DNA from 2 places in the Streptomyces sp. DSM 41931 genome. Region 1 is predicted to be linked to the other one. Evidence: riboswitches for the same ligand, from Rfam matches in the RefSeq annotation. Region 1 holds a riboswitch; the other holds the start of a gene.
The links. Region 1 has a riboswitch for cyclic di-AMP ahead of ACP7TJ_RS24880 (M23 family metallopeptidase). Riboswitches for the same ligand answer to the same signal wherever they lie in the genome.
Positions count from the first base shown of each region.

Region 1 (7,572 bases):
GGTACGGGGCCGGGTGTGCCCTTGCCGTCCACCTCGGCGCCCTCGTCCGCCCCCGTCCGGGGATCCGCGCGCTCCCCTGTCCGTGTGCCGCCGGTCTTGGGGGCCGGGCCGGAGGCGCCCGGCTGGGGCGCCGTGCTCGTCGCGGCCGACAGGGCCTCCGCGAGGCCGCCCAGCTCGACGTGGACCACCAGGACCGGCTTGGTCGGCTGCTCGGCGGCGGCCGAGCGCAGCGCCTCCGCCAGGGCCGCGTCGCCGTCCGAACCCTCGCCCACCGAGGGGATGGCGGTCACGACGACCGCGTCGGAGGAGTCGTCGGCCAGCGCCCGGGAGAGCGCGGCGTGGAAGTCCGCCGCCGAGGCGGCGGTGGTGAGGTCCTGCGGCGGGTGCGGGCGCAGCCCCTCGGCGAGGCAGGCGTCGTAGGTGAGCAGGCCCAGGGACTCGGAGTTGCCGAGGATCGCCACCCGGGGTCCTGCGGGGAGGGGCTGGCGGGCGAGCAGCAGACCGGCGTCGACCAGTTCGGTGATGGTGTCCACGCGGATCACCCCGGCCTGGCGCAGCAGGGCGGAGACCGTGGCGTGCGGCAGCTGGGTCGCGCGGACGGCGTGCCCGCGCGGTCCCGCCCCGTGGCGCGCGCCCTGCACCACGACCAGCGGCTTGGCGGCGGCGGTGCGGCGGGCGAGGCGGGTGAACTTGCGGGGGTTGCCGATGGACTCCAGGTACATCAGGGCGACGTCGGTGTCGGCGTCCTCGTACCAGTACTGCAGGACGTCGTTGCCGGAGACGTCGGCGCGGTTGCCGGAGGAGACGAACGTGGACAGGCCGGTGACTCCGGTGACGCCGCCGCCGCGCCGGTGCAGGCGGGACAGCAGCGCGACGCCGATGGCGCCGGACTGGGCGAACAGGCCGATGCGGCCGGCGCGGGGCATGTCGGGGGCGAGCGAGGCGTTCAGCCGCACCTCGGGCGAGGTGTTGATGACGCCGAAGGAGTTCGGTCCGATGATCCGCATGCCGTGGCTGCGGGCCTGTCGGACGAGGGCGCGCTGGCGCTCCCTGCCCTCGGGGCCGGACTCGGCGTAGCCGGCGGAGATCACGACGAGGCCCTGGACGTCGTGCTCGCCGCACTCGGCGACCACCTCGGGGACCCGTTCGGCGGGCACCGCGACGACCGCGAGGTCCACGGGACCGTCGATGTCGCGCACGGAACGGAAGGCGGGGACGCCGTCGAGCTCCTTCCGCCCCTCGGGCAGCGCCCCGTTGACGGCGTAGAGGCGGCCGGTGAAGCCCCCGTCGCGGATGTTGTCGAGGATGCTGCGCCCGACGCCGCCGGGAGCGCGGCCGGTGCCGATGACGGCGACCGCGCCGGGCGCGAGGAGCCGCTGCACCGAGCGGGCCTCCGCGCGCTGCTCGCGCGCGTACTGCACGGCCAGGGAGCGGTCGGTGGGTTCGAGGTCGAACTCCAGGCGCACCACGCCGTCCTCGAAGCTGCGCTTCTGGCGGTATCCGGCGTCGGTGAACACCTTGATCATCTTGGTGTTGGCGGGCAGCACCTCGGCGGCGAAACGGCGGATGCCGCGCTCCCTGGCGACGGCGGCGATGTGCTCCAGCAGGGCGGAGGCGACGCCCCGGCCCTGGTGGGCGTCCTGCACCAGGAAGGCGACCTCGGCCTCGTCGGCCTCCGCGCCGGTCGCGGGCCGCCCGCCGGCGCCGATGCGGTCGTAGCGCACGGTGCCGATGAAGTCGTCGCCGACGGCCGCCGCGAGCCCGACCCGGTCCACGAAGTCGTGGTGGGTGAAGCGGTGCACGTCCTTGGCGGACAGCCGCGGGTAGGGCGCGAAGAAGCGGTAGTACTTCGACTCGTCGGACACCTGCTCGTAGAAGCTGACCAGGCGCTCGGCGTCGTCGACGGTGATGGGGCGGATGCGTGCGGTGCCGCCGTCGCGCAGCACCACGTCGGCCTCCCAGTGGGCGGGGTACTCGTGGCGCTCCGACGAGGTCTGCATGGGCCCCAGAGTACGGCTCGCGTCCGACAGCGGCGCGAGGCAGTCTGTGGTGGACGACCGCCGGGCCGAGGCCGCGGCCCGGCGGTCGTGGGGGCCGTCCCGGACGCCGCTCCGGGCACGCGCCACGATATGGAAGACTGGTCTAGACAACCCTGAACAGCGAAGGGCAGCAACACATGGCTGAGCGCCGCGTCAACGTCGGCTGGGCCGAGGGTCTCCACGCCCGCCCCGCCTCCATCTTCGTCCGAGCCGCCACGGCCGCAGGCGTCCCGGTGACGATCGCCAAGGCCGGGGGCACCCCCGTCAACGCGGCCTCGATGCTGGCCGTCCTGGGCCTGGGCGCCCAGGGCGGTGAGGAGATCGTCCTCGCCTCCGACGCCGAGGGCGCGGACGCCGCCCTGGACCGGCTGGCGAAGCTGGTCGCCGAGGGTCTCGAGGAACTTCCCGAGACCGTCTGAATCCGAATTACGCACGCGACTGCCGTGTGACGCGGAAAGGCCCGTCCGGACCACCGGGCGGGCCTTTCCCATTCCCATTTCCGGGCAGCAGGAAAAGCCCCCGCCATTTGCGCCCTCTTTGTATACGGGACCTGTGTTAATGGCGCAGGCTCGTCATGTTTACGGGATGTTGCGAGTTCCTCACACGGTCCGTGCCGACGGCGCGTGCGGCGCCGGAGCCGAACCGCAGCCGGCGTCCGGCGTCCGCCTGCTCGGTGTGCAGGGCCGTGAGGGTCCGCGCCCGCTCGCCGTCGCCGCGCGCCACGGCGTCCACGATCGCGCCGTGCTCCGCCCAGTACGCGACCGGGTCGGGCGGGCCGTCGGCCGCGTACATCCAGGCGATCTTGTGCCTGAGCTGGGTCAGCATCGACGTCAGCGCCGGGCTGCCGGAGGCCTGGGCGAGCGTCTCGTGGAACCATCCGCCCAGCGAGCGCAGATCCTCGCTGTTGCCCTGACGTGCGCGTTCCTGCCCCAGTCTGACCAGGCCGCGCAGCACCTTGAGATGGGCGTCGGTGCGCCGCTGGGCCGCCCGGGAGGCGCCGAGGGGCTCCAGCAGCCGGCGCATCTCCAGCAGGTCGGCGGCCTCCTGCTCGGTGGGCTCCGCCACGCACGCGCCCGCGTGCCGCCGGGTCACCACGAACCCCTCCGCCTCCAGGGTGCGCAGCGCCTCGCGGACGGGGACGCGGGAGACCCCGTAGCGGCGGGCGAGCAGTTCCTCGGTGAGCCGGCCCCCGCGCTCGTGGACACCGGCGACGATGTCGTCCCGGATCGCCGTGCACACCGAGTGCGCGGGAATACGCATGACCGACCTCCGGCTTAATCCCCGTGAAACGTCGACGCTTGACGTCCGTTCGTGACTCTATTGCAACCGACGACAATTTCCGACGGCGGACCGGAATCCATACATAATTTTTGGACAGGCGGCGTCCGGACGGACGCCCGAAAACGCCGAAAGCCCCGGCTCACGAAGAGCCGGGGCCCGGAAGGCGGGAGGGCGCGCCTCAGATGTTCACGCCGTGGGACCGGAGGTAGGCCACCGGGTCGAGGTCGGAGCCGTACTCGGCGGACATGCGCGCCTCGAAGTGCAGGTGGGCGCCGGTGACGTTGCCGGTGGCGCCGGCCAGGCCGATCTGCTGGCCCGCGGTGACCTCCTGGCCCACCGACACCGCGATCGACGACAGGTGCGCGTACTGGGTGTACGTGCCGTCGTGCATCTTGATGACGACCTGGTTGCCGTACGCGCCGCCCCAGCCGGCCTCGACGACCGTGCCGACGCCGACGGACTGGACGGGCGTGCCACTGGCGGCGTGGAAGTCGATCCCGGTGTGGCTGCCGGACGACCAGATGGCGCCGCCGCTCTGGTAGGAGGTCGACACGTACGAGCCGGGGATCGGGGAGACGAAGGTGTTGAGGCGCTTGCGCTCCGCCTCACGCGCGGCGCGCTCCTGCTCGGCGCGGGCCTTCTCGGCCTCCTCGGCCGCCCGCTCGCGGGCCGCCTCCTCGGCCGCCTTGCGCGCGGCCTCCTCGGCCGCCACGCGGGCGGCCTCGTGCTGGGCCGCGGCCTGGGCGTCGATGCGGTCGGCGACCACGTCGCCGAGGGTGACGACGGGAGTGAGGCCGGTCTGGGCCGCGGCCGGTTCGGCGGCGAGCGCGGGGGCCGCGAGGGAGCCGACGACGCCGGTGCCCGCGAGGGCCGCGACGCCCGCGGCGCGGGCGGTGCCGCGCTGGACGCGGCTGGGACGACGGTGCTTCCCGGTGGCGCGGGTGAACGCCATGTACAAGCTGGTCCTTTCCTTCCCTCTCGCCTACCGGGTTAGCTGACGGGTTCGGAGCAGGAAGGTCTCCTACGGACCCCCTCGCGACACGCGCGGGCGTCCGATTCACCCCAGGGACTGCATTGGGTCCCCGGCTCCCCTGGCTCGCGCCGTACGGGGACTCGGCGATGACTGTCCGCTGCCGCGGATGCGGCGCACTGCCCGACGAACAGCCCGCACGAAACTAAGCGGCACCTCTCGCAATCCCCAAACGATTCCCGGGTTTTGTAGCGCATCCCACAGGGCAGACAGGCAACCTCCGCCCCAATCCGGGCATAAGGGAGCCCCGGTGACGTTCCCGCCACCGGGGCTCTCGCGCGTGCGTCCCGCTGCGGCTCTACTCGGCCGTCACGACGGTGACTTCGCCGATCCCGAGCGCCTCCACGGGCGCCTTGATCTGCGCCGCGTCGCCGACGAGCACGGTCACCAGACGGTCCACCGGGAAGGCGTTCACCACCGCCGCCGTGGCCTCCACGGTGCCGGTCGCGGCCAACTGCCGGTACAGGTCGGCCTGGTAGTGGTCCGGCAGATGCTGCTCGACCTGGTCCGCCAGGGTGCTCGCGACGGCCGCCGCCGTCTCGTACTTGAGCGGCGCCACGCCCACCAGGTTCTGCACGGCGACGTCGCGCTCCTCGTCGGTGAGGCCCTCGGCGGCCAGCGTGCGCAGCACGGTCCACAGGTCGTCCAGCGCCGGGCCGGTGTGGGGGGTGTCGACCGAGCCGCTGATGGCCAGCATCGCCGCGCCCGAGCCGTCGGGGGCCGAGCGCAGCACCTGGCCGAACGCCCGTACGCCGTAGGTGTATCCCTTCTCCTCGCGCAGGACGCGGTCCAGGCGCGAGGTGAGGGTGCCGCCGAGGCAGTACGTGCCGAGCACCTGTGCGGGCCACACACGGTCGTGCCGGTCCGGGCCGATCCGGCCGATCAGCAGCTGCGTCTGCACGGCGCCGGGCCGGTCCACGACGACCACGCGGCCGGTGTCGTCCGCCACCACCGCGGGGACGGGCCGCGGCCGGGCCTGGGAGCCGGTCCAGGCGCCCAGGGTGTCGGCGAGCAGCGCGTCCAGGTCGACGCCGGTGAGGTCGCCGACCACCACGGCGGTCGCCGTGGCCGGGCGGACGTGCTTCTCGTAGAAGCCGCGCACGGCGGCGGAGTCGATGCGCGCGACGGTCTCCTCGGTGCCCTGGCGCGGGCGCGACATGCGCGCACTCGCCGGGAACAGCTCCTTGGCGAGCTCCTTCGCGGCGCGGCGGGACGGGTTCGCCAGCTCGTGCGGGATCTCGTCCAGGCGGTTGCGGACCAGCCGCTCGGTCTCGCTGTCGGCGAAGGCGGGCGCGCGCAGGGCGTCGGCGACCAGACCGAGCGCCTTGGCGAGCCGGGAGGCCGGCACCTCGAGGCTGAGGCGGACGCCGGGATGGTCGGCGTGCGCGTCGAGGGTGGCGCCGCAGCGCTCCAGCTCGGCGGCGAACTCCTCGGCGGAGTGCTTGTCGGTGCCCTCGGAGAAGGCGCGCGCCATGATCGTGGCGACGCCGTCGATCCCCTCGGGCTCCGCGTCCAGGGGCGCGTCGAGGACCACCTCGACGGCGACGACCTGCTGTCCGGGGCGGTGGCAGCGCAGCACGGTCAGGCCGTTGTCGAGGGTGCCGCGCTCGGGGGCCGGGAAGGCCCAGGGCTTGGCCTCGCCCCCCTGCGGCCGGGGGTGGAACTCCATCGTGGCGAGCTCGGTCACTTCGCCGTCTCCTCGTTCTCGTCGGCGCCGGCTGCGGCGGCTTCCTCGGTCTCGTCGGCGGCGTCACCGGCCGCGGGGGCGACGGGCTCGTAGACGAGCACCGCGCGGTTGTCGGGCCGCAGGCGCGCCTTGGCGACCTCCTGGACCTCCTCGGCCGTCACCTCCAGAACCCGGCTCACGGCGGTCAGGGCGAGCTGCGGGTCGCCGAACAGCACGGCGTAGCGGCACAGTTCGTCGGCGCGGCCGGCGACCGTGCCGAGCCGGTCGAGCCACTCGCGCTCCAGCTGGGCCTGGGCGCGCTCCATCTCCTCCGCGGTGGGGCCCACCTCGGCGAACCGGGCGAGCTCCTCGTCGATGGCGGCCTCGATCACCGGCACCTCCACGTCGCCGGACGTCTTGACGTCCAGCCAGCCCAGGGACGGCGCCCCGGCCAGCCGCAGCAGGCCGAACCCGGCCGCCACGGCCGTGCGGTCGCGCCGCACCAGGCGGTTGTAGAGCCGCGAGGACTCGCCGCCGCCGAGGACGGTGAGCGCCAGGTCGGCCGCGTCGCACGCGCGCGTGCCGTCCTCCGGAAGCCGGTAGGCGGCCATCAGCGCCCGCGCGGGGACCTCCTCCTCGACGACCTCGCGCAGCTCCCGGCCGATCACGTCGGGCAGCGAGCCGTCGCGCGGGGCGGGCTTGCCGTCGTGCGACGGGATGGAGCCGAAGTACTTCTCGATCCAGGCGAGCGTCTGCTCGGGGTCGATGTCGCCGACCACGGACAGCACCGCGTTGTTCGGCGCGTAGTACGTGCGGAAGAACTGGCGGGCGTCCTCCAGGGTCGCCGCGTCCAGGTCCGCCATCGACCCGATCGGGGTGTGGTGGTACGGGTGGCCCTCCGGGTAGGAGAGGGCGGTCAGCTTCTCGAAGGCGGTGCCGTAGGGAACGTTGTCGTAGCGCTGACGGCGCTCGTTCTTCACGACGTCCCGCTGGTTCTCCATGGACTCCTCGTCCAGGGCGGTCAGCAGGGAGCCCATGCGGTCGGCCTCCAGCCAGAGAGCGAGCTCGAGCTGGTGGGCGGGCATGGTCTCGAAGTAGTTGGTCCGCTCGAAGCTGGTGGTGCCGTTGAGCGAGCCGCCGGCGCCCTGCACCAGTTCGAAGTGGCCGTTGCCCTTCACCTGGGCGGACCCCTGGAACATGAGGTGCTCGAAAAGGTGCGCCAGGCCCGTACGGCCCTTGACCTCGTGCCGTGAGCCCACGTCGTACCAGAGGCACACCGCCGCGACCGGGGTCAGGTGGTCCTCGGAGAGCACCACGCGCAGGCCGTTGGCCAGGCGGTGTTCGGTCGCTGTCAGGCCCCCGGAGCCTGCCTGGGCTGTGGCCGTGTGACCCATGGGCATGTACGTCCCTTCGATCGCGGAGGCGGTCGTCGTCGACACCGCCGTTTCTGCCGGTCCTGCCACTGTATGCAAGCGTGCGGACGGCCGGTGGAGTTCCCGGACCGGGCGGCTACGCCGAGAGCGAGAACCTGGTGGGGCGGGTGGTGCGGGGGTGAA
Region 1 is NZ_CP189902.1:5,387,376-5,394,947, reverse strand. Features, by position in the region: gene ACP7TJ_RS24895 (GNAT family N-acetyltransferase) at 1-2,000, opposite strand, end outside; gene ACP7TJ_RS24890 (HPr family phosphocarrier protein) at 2,177-2,458, shown strand; gene ACP7TJ_RS24885 (GntR family transcriptional regulator) at 2,595-3,299, opposite strand; gene ACP7TJ_RS24880 (M23 family metallopeptidase) at 3,499-4,272, opposite strand; cyclic di-AMP (ydaO/yuaA leader) riboswitch at 4,285-4,449, opposite strand; gene ACP7TJ_RS24875 (M16 family metallopeptidase) at 4,649-6,037, opposite strand; gene ACP7TJ_RS24870 (M16 family metallopeptidase) at 6,034-7,416, opposite strand.

Region 2 (7,572 bases), 2.6 Mb from region 1:
GCCTACGTACCCACCGCCTACTACGAGGATCCTGGGACGCTCCGTGGTGCTCATGCCATCGAGTATCCACCCGCTTGAGGGGGGTACCTCGTGCGCCCCTTCACAAGCTCCGGCAGGCCCTGTGCTACCATCCCGCGCTTCTTGATCCAGATCACAGTCCGGATCGGGAACCGGGCTCCCGCTTGACGCGTTGTCAATGCCGCGTGAGCTGCCTCTCTGCGGCTCCGGGCGGGCTGTGAGGGCGACCCGGCGGACGGTGCGCGCGGTGGGCGCGGACCCCTCGCGACCCCCTTCTGAACGTGTTCAAAGGGGTGTTGAGCGCCCGAACGGGTCAATCGGACCCGCTTCTTCGCCCTCCCAGGGCCAATTCCTTGTGAAGAACTTCACGAACTTTCCCGGAGAGGCCCCTCCCGAGGGGCCGAAGACCCCCCGGAGCGCTGCTCAAACGCTATCCCGGCTGCTCAGTGGAGTGCTACTGGCCGGTAATGAAAGAGACCTAGGCCACGGACCAGGCGATCCCGTCGAGGATGTCGTGTTCGGACACCACGACCTCCTCGGCGCCCGTCCGCTCCATGATCGCCAGCAGGACCAGGGCCCCCGCGCCGATCACGTCGACCCGGCCCGGATGCATGGACGGCACCGCGGCCCGCTCGGCGTGCGTGGAGCGCAGCAGCCACCCGGTGATCTCACGGACCCGCTCCCGGGAGACGCGGGAGTGGTGGATGGCCGCCGAGTCGTACTCGGGCAGGTCCTGGGCGATCGCCGACACGGTGGTGACGGAGCCCGCGAGGCCCACCAGCGTCCGCGCCTCGCGCAGCGGCACCGCCTCCTCCGCCCGGTCCAGGGCGGCCTCGACGTCGGCGCGCATCGCCGCGATCTGCTCCTCGGTGGGCGGGTCCGTCACGGCCCCGTCCCGCACCAGGTGCCGCTCGGTCATCCGGACGCAGCCGACGTCCACGGAGCGGGCGGCGCGCACATGGGCGTCGCCGACGACGAACTCGGTGGAGCCGCCGCCGATGTCCACCACGAGGAACGGCCGGTGCAGGTCGTCGCGGCCGGTCAGCTCCTTGGTGGCGCCGGTGAAGGAGAACTCCGCCTCCTGGTCGCCGGTGATCACCTCGGGCTCCACGCCCAGGATGTCCACCACCCCGCGCACGAACTCGTCGCGGTTCTCGGCGTCGCGGGAGGCCGAGGTGGCGACGAAGCGCAGGTGCTCCGAGGCGCCGTGCTTCTCGACGATCTCCGCGTACTCGCGGCAGGCGGCGAAGGTCCGCTCCAGCGCCTGGGGCGCCAGCCGCCCGGTGCGGTCGACACCCTCGCCGAGCCGCACGATCGTCATCCGCCGGTCCAGTTCGGTGAGTTCACCGGTCGCCGGGTCGGCGTCGGCCACCAGCAGACGGATGGAGTTCGTACCGCAGTCGATCGCGGCGACCCGGGTCACTGGGCGTCCTCCTCGGCCGCGGGCGTCACACAGGGGCCCTTGCTCCACCACTCCGGCAGCATCGCCAGCGCCTCGTCGCCGAGCGGGTTGACGCCCGGTCCGGCGGCCAGCGAGTGGGCGACCAGCACGTGCAGGCACTTCACCCGGTCCGGCATGCCGCCCGCGCTGGGGAAGTTCCTCAGCTCCTCGATCTCGTCGCGGCGCCGGATGTAGTCCTCGTGCGCCGCCCGGTAGGCGGCCGCCAGCTCCGGTTCCGCGGCCAGCCGTTCGGTCATCTCCTTCATCACGCCGTTCGCCTCCAGCGTGCCGATCGCGGAGTTCGCCCGCGGGCACGTCAGGTAGTACAGCGTCGGGAAGGGCGTGCCGTCGGGCAGCCGCGGCGCGGTCTCCACGACGTCCGGCTGCCCGCAGGGGCAGCGGTGCGCGATGGCGCGCAGCCCGCGCGGGGGCCGGCCGAGCTGCTGCTTGAAGGCCTCGACGTCCGCGTCGGTGGGCTCGGTACGCGGGGTCGTGGGCGGAGGGGTGTCCATACGTGTCTTTCTGCGGTGTTCCGTCGGGTCACTGGGCGGCGGCGTCGGCCTTGTCGACGCCGTCCCAGACGTTGGCGTACCAGGGGCGGTCGGCGGCCCGGAGGTCGCCGCGCGTGGTCCCGGCGCCGGCCGGGTCGATGACGATGTAGCCGGTCTCCCCCGGCATGACGTAGTGCAGGCGCCTGCGGATCTCCTGCTCGGCGTACGCGTCGTCCTGCCAGCGGGCCTTGAGATCGCGCAGCCGTTCGACCCGGCGGCGGGTCTCGTCCTGCTCCTTCTGCTGGTCGGCGATCTCCGCGCGCTGGGAGACGTACTGCCGCATCGGGTAGGCGAGGGCCACGACCAGGGAGCAGAGGACCAGGGCGAGCAGGGCCGCGCGCCCGGTCAGCCGGGAGCGGCGGGCCTGCCGCTTGGTCTGCGAGCGGTAGACCCGGGCCGCGGTCTGCTCACCGATCAGCCGGATCCGGGTCGCGGTGGAGAAACGGTCCCGGTCCTTCACCGCCATGTTCCCGCCTCTCGTCCGTCTCATACACGCGTACGTCCCCGCACACGGTACGGGACCGGGTACGGGGACGTACGTACGACGCTTCCTACGCGAGCGGCGCTCAGCCCTTGAAGCGGGGGAACGCGCTGCGGCCGGCGTACACCGCGGCGTCGTCGAGGATCTCCTCGATGCGCAGCAGCTGGTTGTACTTGGCGACGCGCTCGGAGCGGGCCGGGGCGCCGGTCTTGATCTGGCCGCAGTTGGTGGCGACGGCCAGGTCGGCGATGGTGACGTCCTCGGTCTCGCCGGAGCGGTGGGACATCATGCACTTGAAGCCGTTGCGCTGGGCCAGCTCCACGGCGTCCAGGGTCTCGGTGAGCGAGCCGATCTGGTTGACCTTCACCAGCAGGGCGTTGGCGGCGCCCTCCTCGATGCCGCGGGCCAGACGCTCCGGGTTGGTGACGAACAGGTCGTCGCCGACGAGCTGGACCTTGTCGCCGAGCTTGTCGGTGATGGTCTTCCAGCCCTCCCAGTCGTCCTCGAACAGCGGGTCCTCGATGGACACGAGCGGGTACGCGTCGACGAGCTCCGCGTAGTACTCGGTCATCTCGGCCGCCGAGCGCTCCTTGCCCTCGAAGGTGTAGACGCCGTCCTTGTAGAACTCGGAGGCGGCCACGTCGAGGGCCAGGGCGATCTGCTCGCCGGGGGTGTAGCCGGCTTCCCTGATCGCCTCGAGGATGAGGTCCAGGGCCTCGCGGTTGGAGCCGAGGTTCGGGGCGAAGCCGCCCTCGTCGCCGAGCCCGGTGGCCAGGCCCTTGCTCTTCAGGACCTTCTTGAGGGTGTGGTAGACCTCGGCGCCCCAGCGCAGCGCCTCGGAGAAGGACTCCGCGCCGATCGGGGCGATCATGAACTCCTGGATGTCCACGTTGGAGTCGGCGTGCGAGCCGCCGTTCAGGATGTTCATCATCGGCACCGGCAGCAGGTGCGCGTTCGGGCCGCCCAGGTAGCGGAACAGCGGCAGGTCGCTGGCCTCGGAGGCGGCGTGCGCGACGGCGAGCGAGACGCCGAGGATGGCGTTGGCGCCGAGCGAGCCCTTGTTGTCGGTGGCGTCCAGGTCGAACATCGCCTGGTCGATCAGGCGCTGCTCGGTGGCGTCGTAGCCGACGAGCTCCGGGCCGATCTGCTCGATGACGGCCAGTACGGCCTTCTCGACGCCCTTGCCCAGGTAACGGCCGGCGTCGCCGTCACGGAGTTCGATGGCCTCGAAGGCGCCGGTGGAGGCGCCGGACGGGACGGCGGCACGACCCGTGCTGCCGTCGTCGAGGCCGACCTCGACCTCGACCGTGGGGTTGCCTCGGGAGTCCAGGATTTCCCGGGCTACGACGACGTCGATGGACGGCACGAGCATCTCCTTCTTGGGATGTGACGCGGGTGAGCGGGGCCGCGGGGGCCCTGCGGGTCCGAGCCTAACCGGCTCCGGGCGATCGGCCATCTCGCCGCCCGCCTCATGGACAGAACCGAGCGTAGATTGTTTCCGCGCGGAACAAAGCAGGTTCGGAAAACCGTGACCGGAATGCGTCCGGACATGACCCCGCCCCGGTGCGTACGGGGGAAGAAACGCACCGGGGCGGGGAGCCCGTGGGGACGGGGAGGGACCTGCGGGTCTGCCCTTACTTCAGGTGCAGCTGCTGGCCCGGGTAGATGAGGTCGGCGTTGTCGACGATGTCGTCGTTCAGGTCGAACAGCTTCGCCCAGCCGCCCTTGACGTCGTGCTCCGCGGCGATCGAGCTGAGGGTGTCGCCCTTGACGACCTTGTACTCGCCGTCGCCCTTCTCGACCTTCTTGCCGGTCGGGGTGGTGACGGTCTTCTTCTCGGCCTTCTGCTCGGCCGGGGCGGCCGGGCGCTCGGCGGAGCGGGAGGCCTTCTGCTCGCTCTCGCGCGACTCGGTGGAGCCGGACTCCTGCGAGGAGCCCTCGGCGGAGGAGCCGTTGTAGGCGGCGTTGGACAGGCCGGTGCCGCAGACCGGCCAGGCGCCCTTGCCCTGGCCCGCGAGGACCTTCTCGGCGATCTCGATCTGCTGGGCCTTGGTGGCCTGGTCGGCGGTGGCGGCGTACTGGGTGCCGCCGTACGCGGCCCACGTGGAGGCGGAGAACTGCAGACCGCCGTAGTAGCCGTTGCCGGTGTTGATGGACCAGTTGCCGCCGGACTCGCACTGGGCGACGGCGTCCCACTCGGACGCGGTGGCGGCGGAAGCCGTGCCGGACGCCATCAGCGGGCCGGCGACGGCGGCGCCGGCGACACCGGCGATGGCGATGGCGCGAGTGGCCTTGGACGGACGACGGTGCTTGCCCTTGCCGGAAAACAGCATGGATGGATCCCCTCACCGACGCCTACGAGGTGAGCTGTCGGGTTCGGGCCGGTTGAGTTGCCCGGCCACGTCCCTCCCGGGACGCGGCTTCACCCCGAGCCGTACCGGACGTCAACCGTCCGGTCGCGGCACTTACCTGGGTCCCCCGCTCCTGCCTACGGCGCATGACGCGACGACTGTTCCCGTGCTGCCACTGGCAGGATTCGGCGTGGCGGCAGCCGGGGCCCGCGATGGCGAGCGGTCACGACCGTAAGCACGCGATCGGTGGATAATCAAAGATGATCAGGGCTTCTGAGATCTATCTCTCACAGTCCTTATTACGGACATTCAGCTCTAATCGCCCTGTCAACTGCCGCCACCCCAGGGCGCCTTCGACTGCCCGTTTCCGACCGCTATTCGCCGGTCTCGGCGTCCACCAGAAGCCGCTGACCGGGCAGGATCAGGTCCGGGTCCTCGCCGACGACCTGCTGGTTCTCGACATACAGCGCCGTCCATCCACCCGTCAGGGCAAGGGAGTCGGCGATGGAGGTGAGGCTGTCGCCGGTCTGCACGGTGTAGCGGTCGTCGGTGATCCCCGCGGGCCTCTCCACGGACCGCGAGGCGTGCCGGCCGGACGGCGGGGTCACGGCGTCGGCGGTCTCGTCCTCCTGGGCGACGGGACCGCGGTGGCGGCCCGAGCCTGTGTCCTCGGACTCGGTCGCGGCCGAAGAACCGGCACTCTCACCCGACTTGTCCGACTCGTCACCTTCGGGGGTGGCGGAGGCGGACGGAGAGGCCCCGGTGTTCGCGTCACTCTTCTCCTTCTCGGACGAACCGGACGTCGCCGACGGAGAGGGGGAAGCGGACGAATCACTGGATTCCGGCGAACCGGACGGGGTGGCGGTACCGTCGTTCCGGGAGTCCTCCCGGTCCGCGTCGGTCGGCACGCCCGGGTCGACGTTCGGGGACGCGGTGTCCTGGTTCAGACCCGTGAGCAGGCCGCAGGCGCGCCACTTGCCGACGCCCTGGTCGGCGAGGATTCTCTCGGCCACGGTGATCTGCTGGTTGCGGCTGGCCTGGTCGGCACTGGGCGCGAACTCCAGGCCGCCGTAGTCCTCCCAGTCGTCCTGGGTCAACTGCAGTCCGCCGTAGTAGCCGTTGCCGGTGTTCTGGCTCCAGGAGCCGCCGCTCTCGCACTCCGCGACCCGGTCCCAGGTCTCACCGTCCGCCGCGCTGGCGGCGCCCGCCCCGAGGAGCGGAATCGCGATCGCGGAGCCGGTCACCCCGGCGGCGACGAGCAGAGCCGGAGCCTGGCGGGGGCGACGGTGTCGGCCGTTCCCGGAGAGCATGCGGAAGCCTTTCACTCGGCAGCGAGGACCGGCACGGGCGAGCAAAACCTTGCAGCGCGCCGTACTTGATGGGTGAACGTATAGGCAGACGATCACTTGTCACAAGTTCATGCCGTGCAGATCACATGAAGATCACAGAGTTGAGCATGTCTCAGGTTTCCGTGCACCGGCCCCCGGGCACGGACAGGAAGGTCAGGTCTGCCCTGAACAAGGAGGGGAGAATTCCACCGGAAGCGTGCGGAGACCCCGCATGATGAGGCCGCCGCGCCAGCGCAGTTCGGCCGGATCGGCCGCCAGCCTGAGATCCGGAAGACGCGTCAGAAGCGTGGCGAGCGCGGTCTGCCCCTCCAGACGCGCGAGCGGGGCGCCCAGGCAGTAGTGGATGCCGTGCCCGTACCCCAGATGCTGGTTGTCGCGGCGGCCCAGGTCCAGCGTGTCCGGGTCGGCGAACCGCTCCGGGTCCCGGTCGGCCGCGGCCAGCACGACCAGGACCGGGTCGCCGGTCTCGATCCGCTGCCCGCCGATGACGACCGGCTCGGTGGCGAACCGCCAGGTCGCCAGCTCCACCGGGCCGTCGTAGCGCAGCAGTTCCTCCACCCCGGTCTCCAGCAGCCCGCGGTCCCCCTCGGCCAGCGCCCGCTGCAGACGCTCCCGCTGCTCCGGGTGCGTGAGCAGGGCGTAGGTGCCGTTGCCGATGAGGTTGACGGTGGTCTCGAAGCCGGCGAAGAGAAGGATGAACGCCATCGCGGCGGCCTCGTTCTCCGTGAGGTGCTCGCCGTGGTCGGAGGCGCGGATCAGACCCGAGATGAGGTCCTCGCCGGGGACGGGCTCGGCGGGCAGCGCCTCCCGCTTGCGGTGGATCAGCTCCGCGAGGTAGCCGCGCATCTTCTTCACCGACCGGGCCACCCCGCCGCGCGGCCCGCCGCCGTGACGGATCATCATGCCCGCCCAGTCCCGGAAGTCGTCCTGGTCCTCGCGCGGGACGCCGAGCAGGTCGCAGATGGCGTAGATGGGGAGCGGGAAGGCGAAATCGTGGATGAGGTCGGCGGTGCCGCTGCCGCTCGCGGTGAAGCGGTCGATGAGGTCGTCGGTGAGCTCCTGCACGCGGGGGGCGAACTCGGCGACCCGGCGGGGGGTGAACGCCTTGCTGACCAGGCGGCGCAGGCGGGTGTGGTCCGGCGGGTCGATGTTCAGCAGATGCGTCATCAGATCGGCCTGCCGCTCGCCCGGGATACCCGTCTTGCCCTTGGCGTGCGCGGGCTCGTCGTGGTGCGCGGGGTTCTTGGACAGACGGTTGTCGGCGAGGGTCTGCCGGGCGTCGGCGTAGCGCGTGACCAGCCAGGCGTCCACCCCGCTGGGGAGCTTGGTCTTGTGCACGGGAGCGTGTTCGCGGAGCCAGGCGTAGGCGGGGTAGGGGTTG
Region 2 is NZ_CP189902.1:2,819,811-2,827,382, forward strand. Features, by position in the region: gene ACP7TJ_RS12940 (NAD(P)/FAD-dependent oxidoreductase) at 1-54, opposite strand, end outside; gene ACP7TJ_RS12945 (Ppx/GppA phosphatase family protein) at 497-1,441, opposite strand; gene ACP7TJ_RS12950 (DUF501 domain-containing protein) at 1,438-1,971, opposite strand; gene ACP7TJ_RS12955 (FtsB family cell division protein) at 2,000-2,476, opposite strand; gene eno (phosphopyruvate hydratase) at 2,577-3,857, opposite strand; gene ACP7TJ_RS12965 (transglycosylase family protein) at 4,126-4,824, opposite strand; cyclic di-AMP (ydaO/yuaA leader) riboswitch at 4,829-4,997, opposite strand; gene ACP7TJ_RS12970 (transglycosylase family protein) at 5,217-6,152, opposite strand; gene ACP7TJ_RS12975 (cytochrome P450 family protein) at 6,345-7,572, opposite strand, start outside.
Region 2: it holds a riboswitch for cyclic di-AMP, as region 1 does, so the genes downstream of both, ACP7TJ_RS12965 (transglycosylase family protein) here and ACP7TJ_RS24880 (M23 family metallopeptidase) in region 1, are expected to answer to the same signal.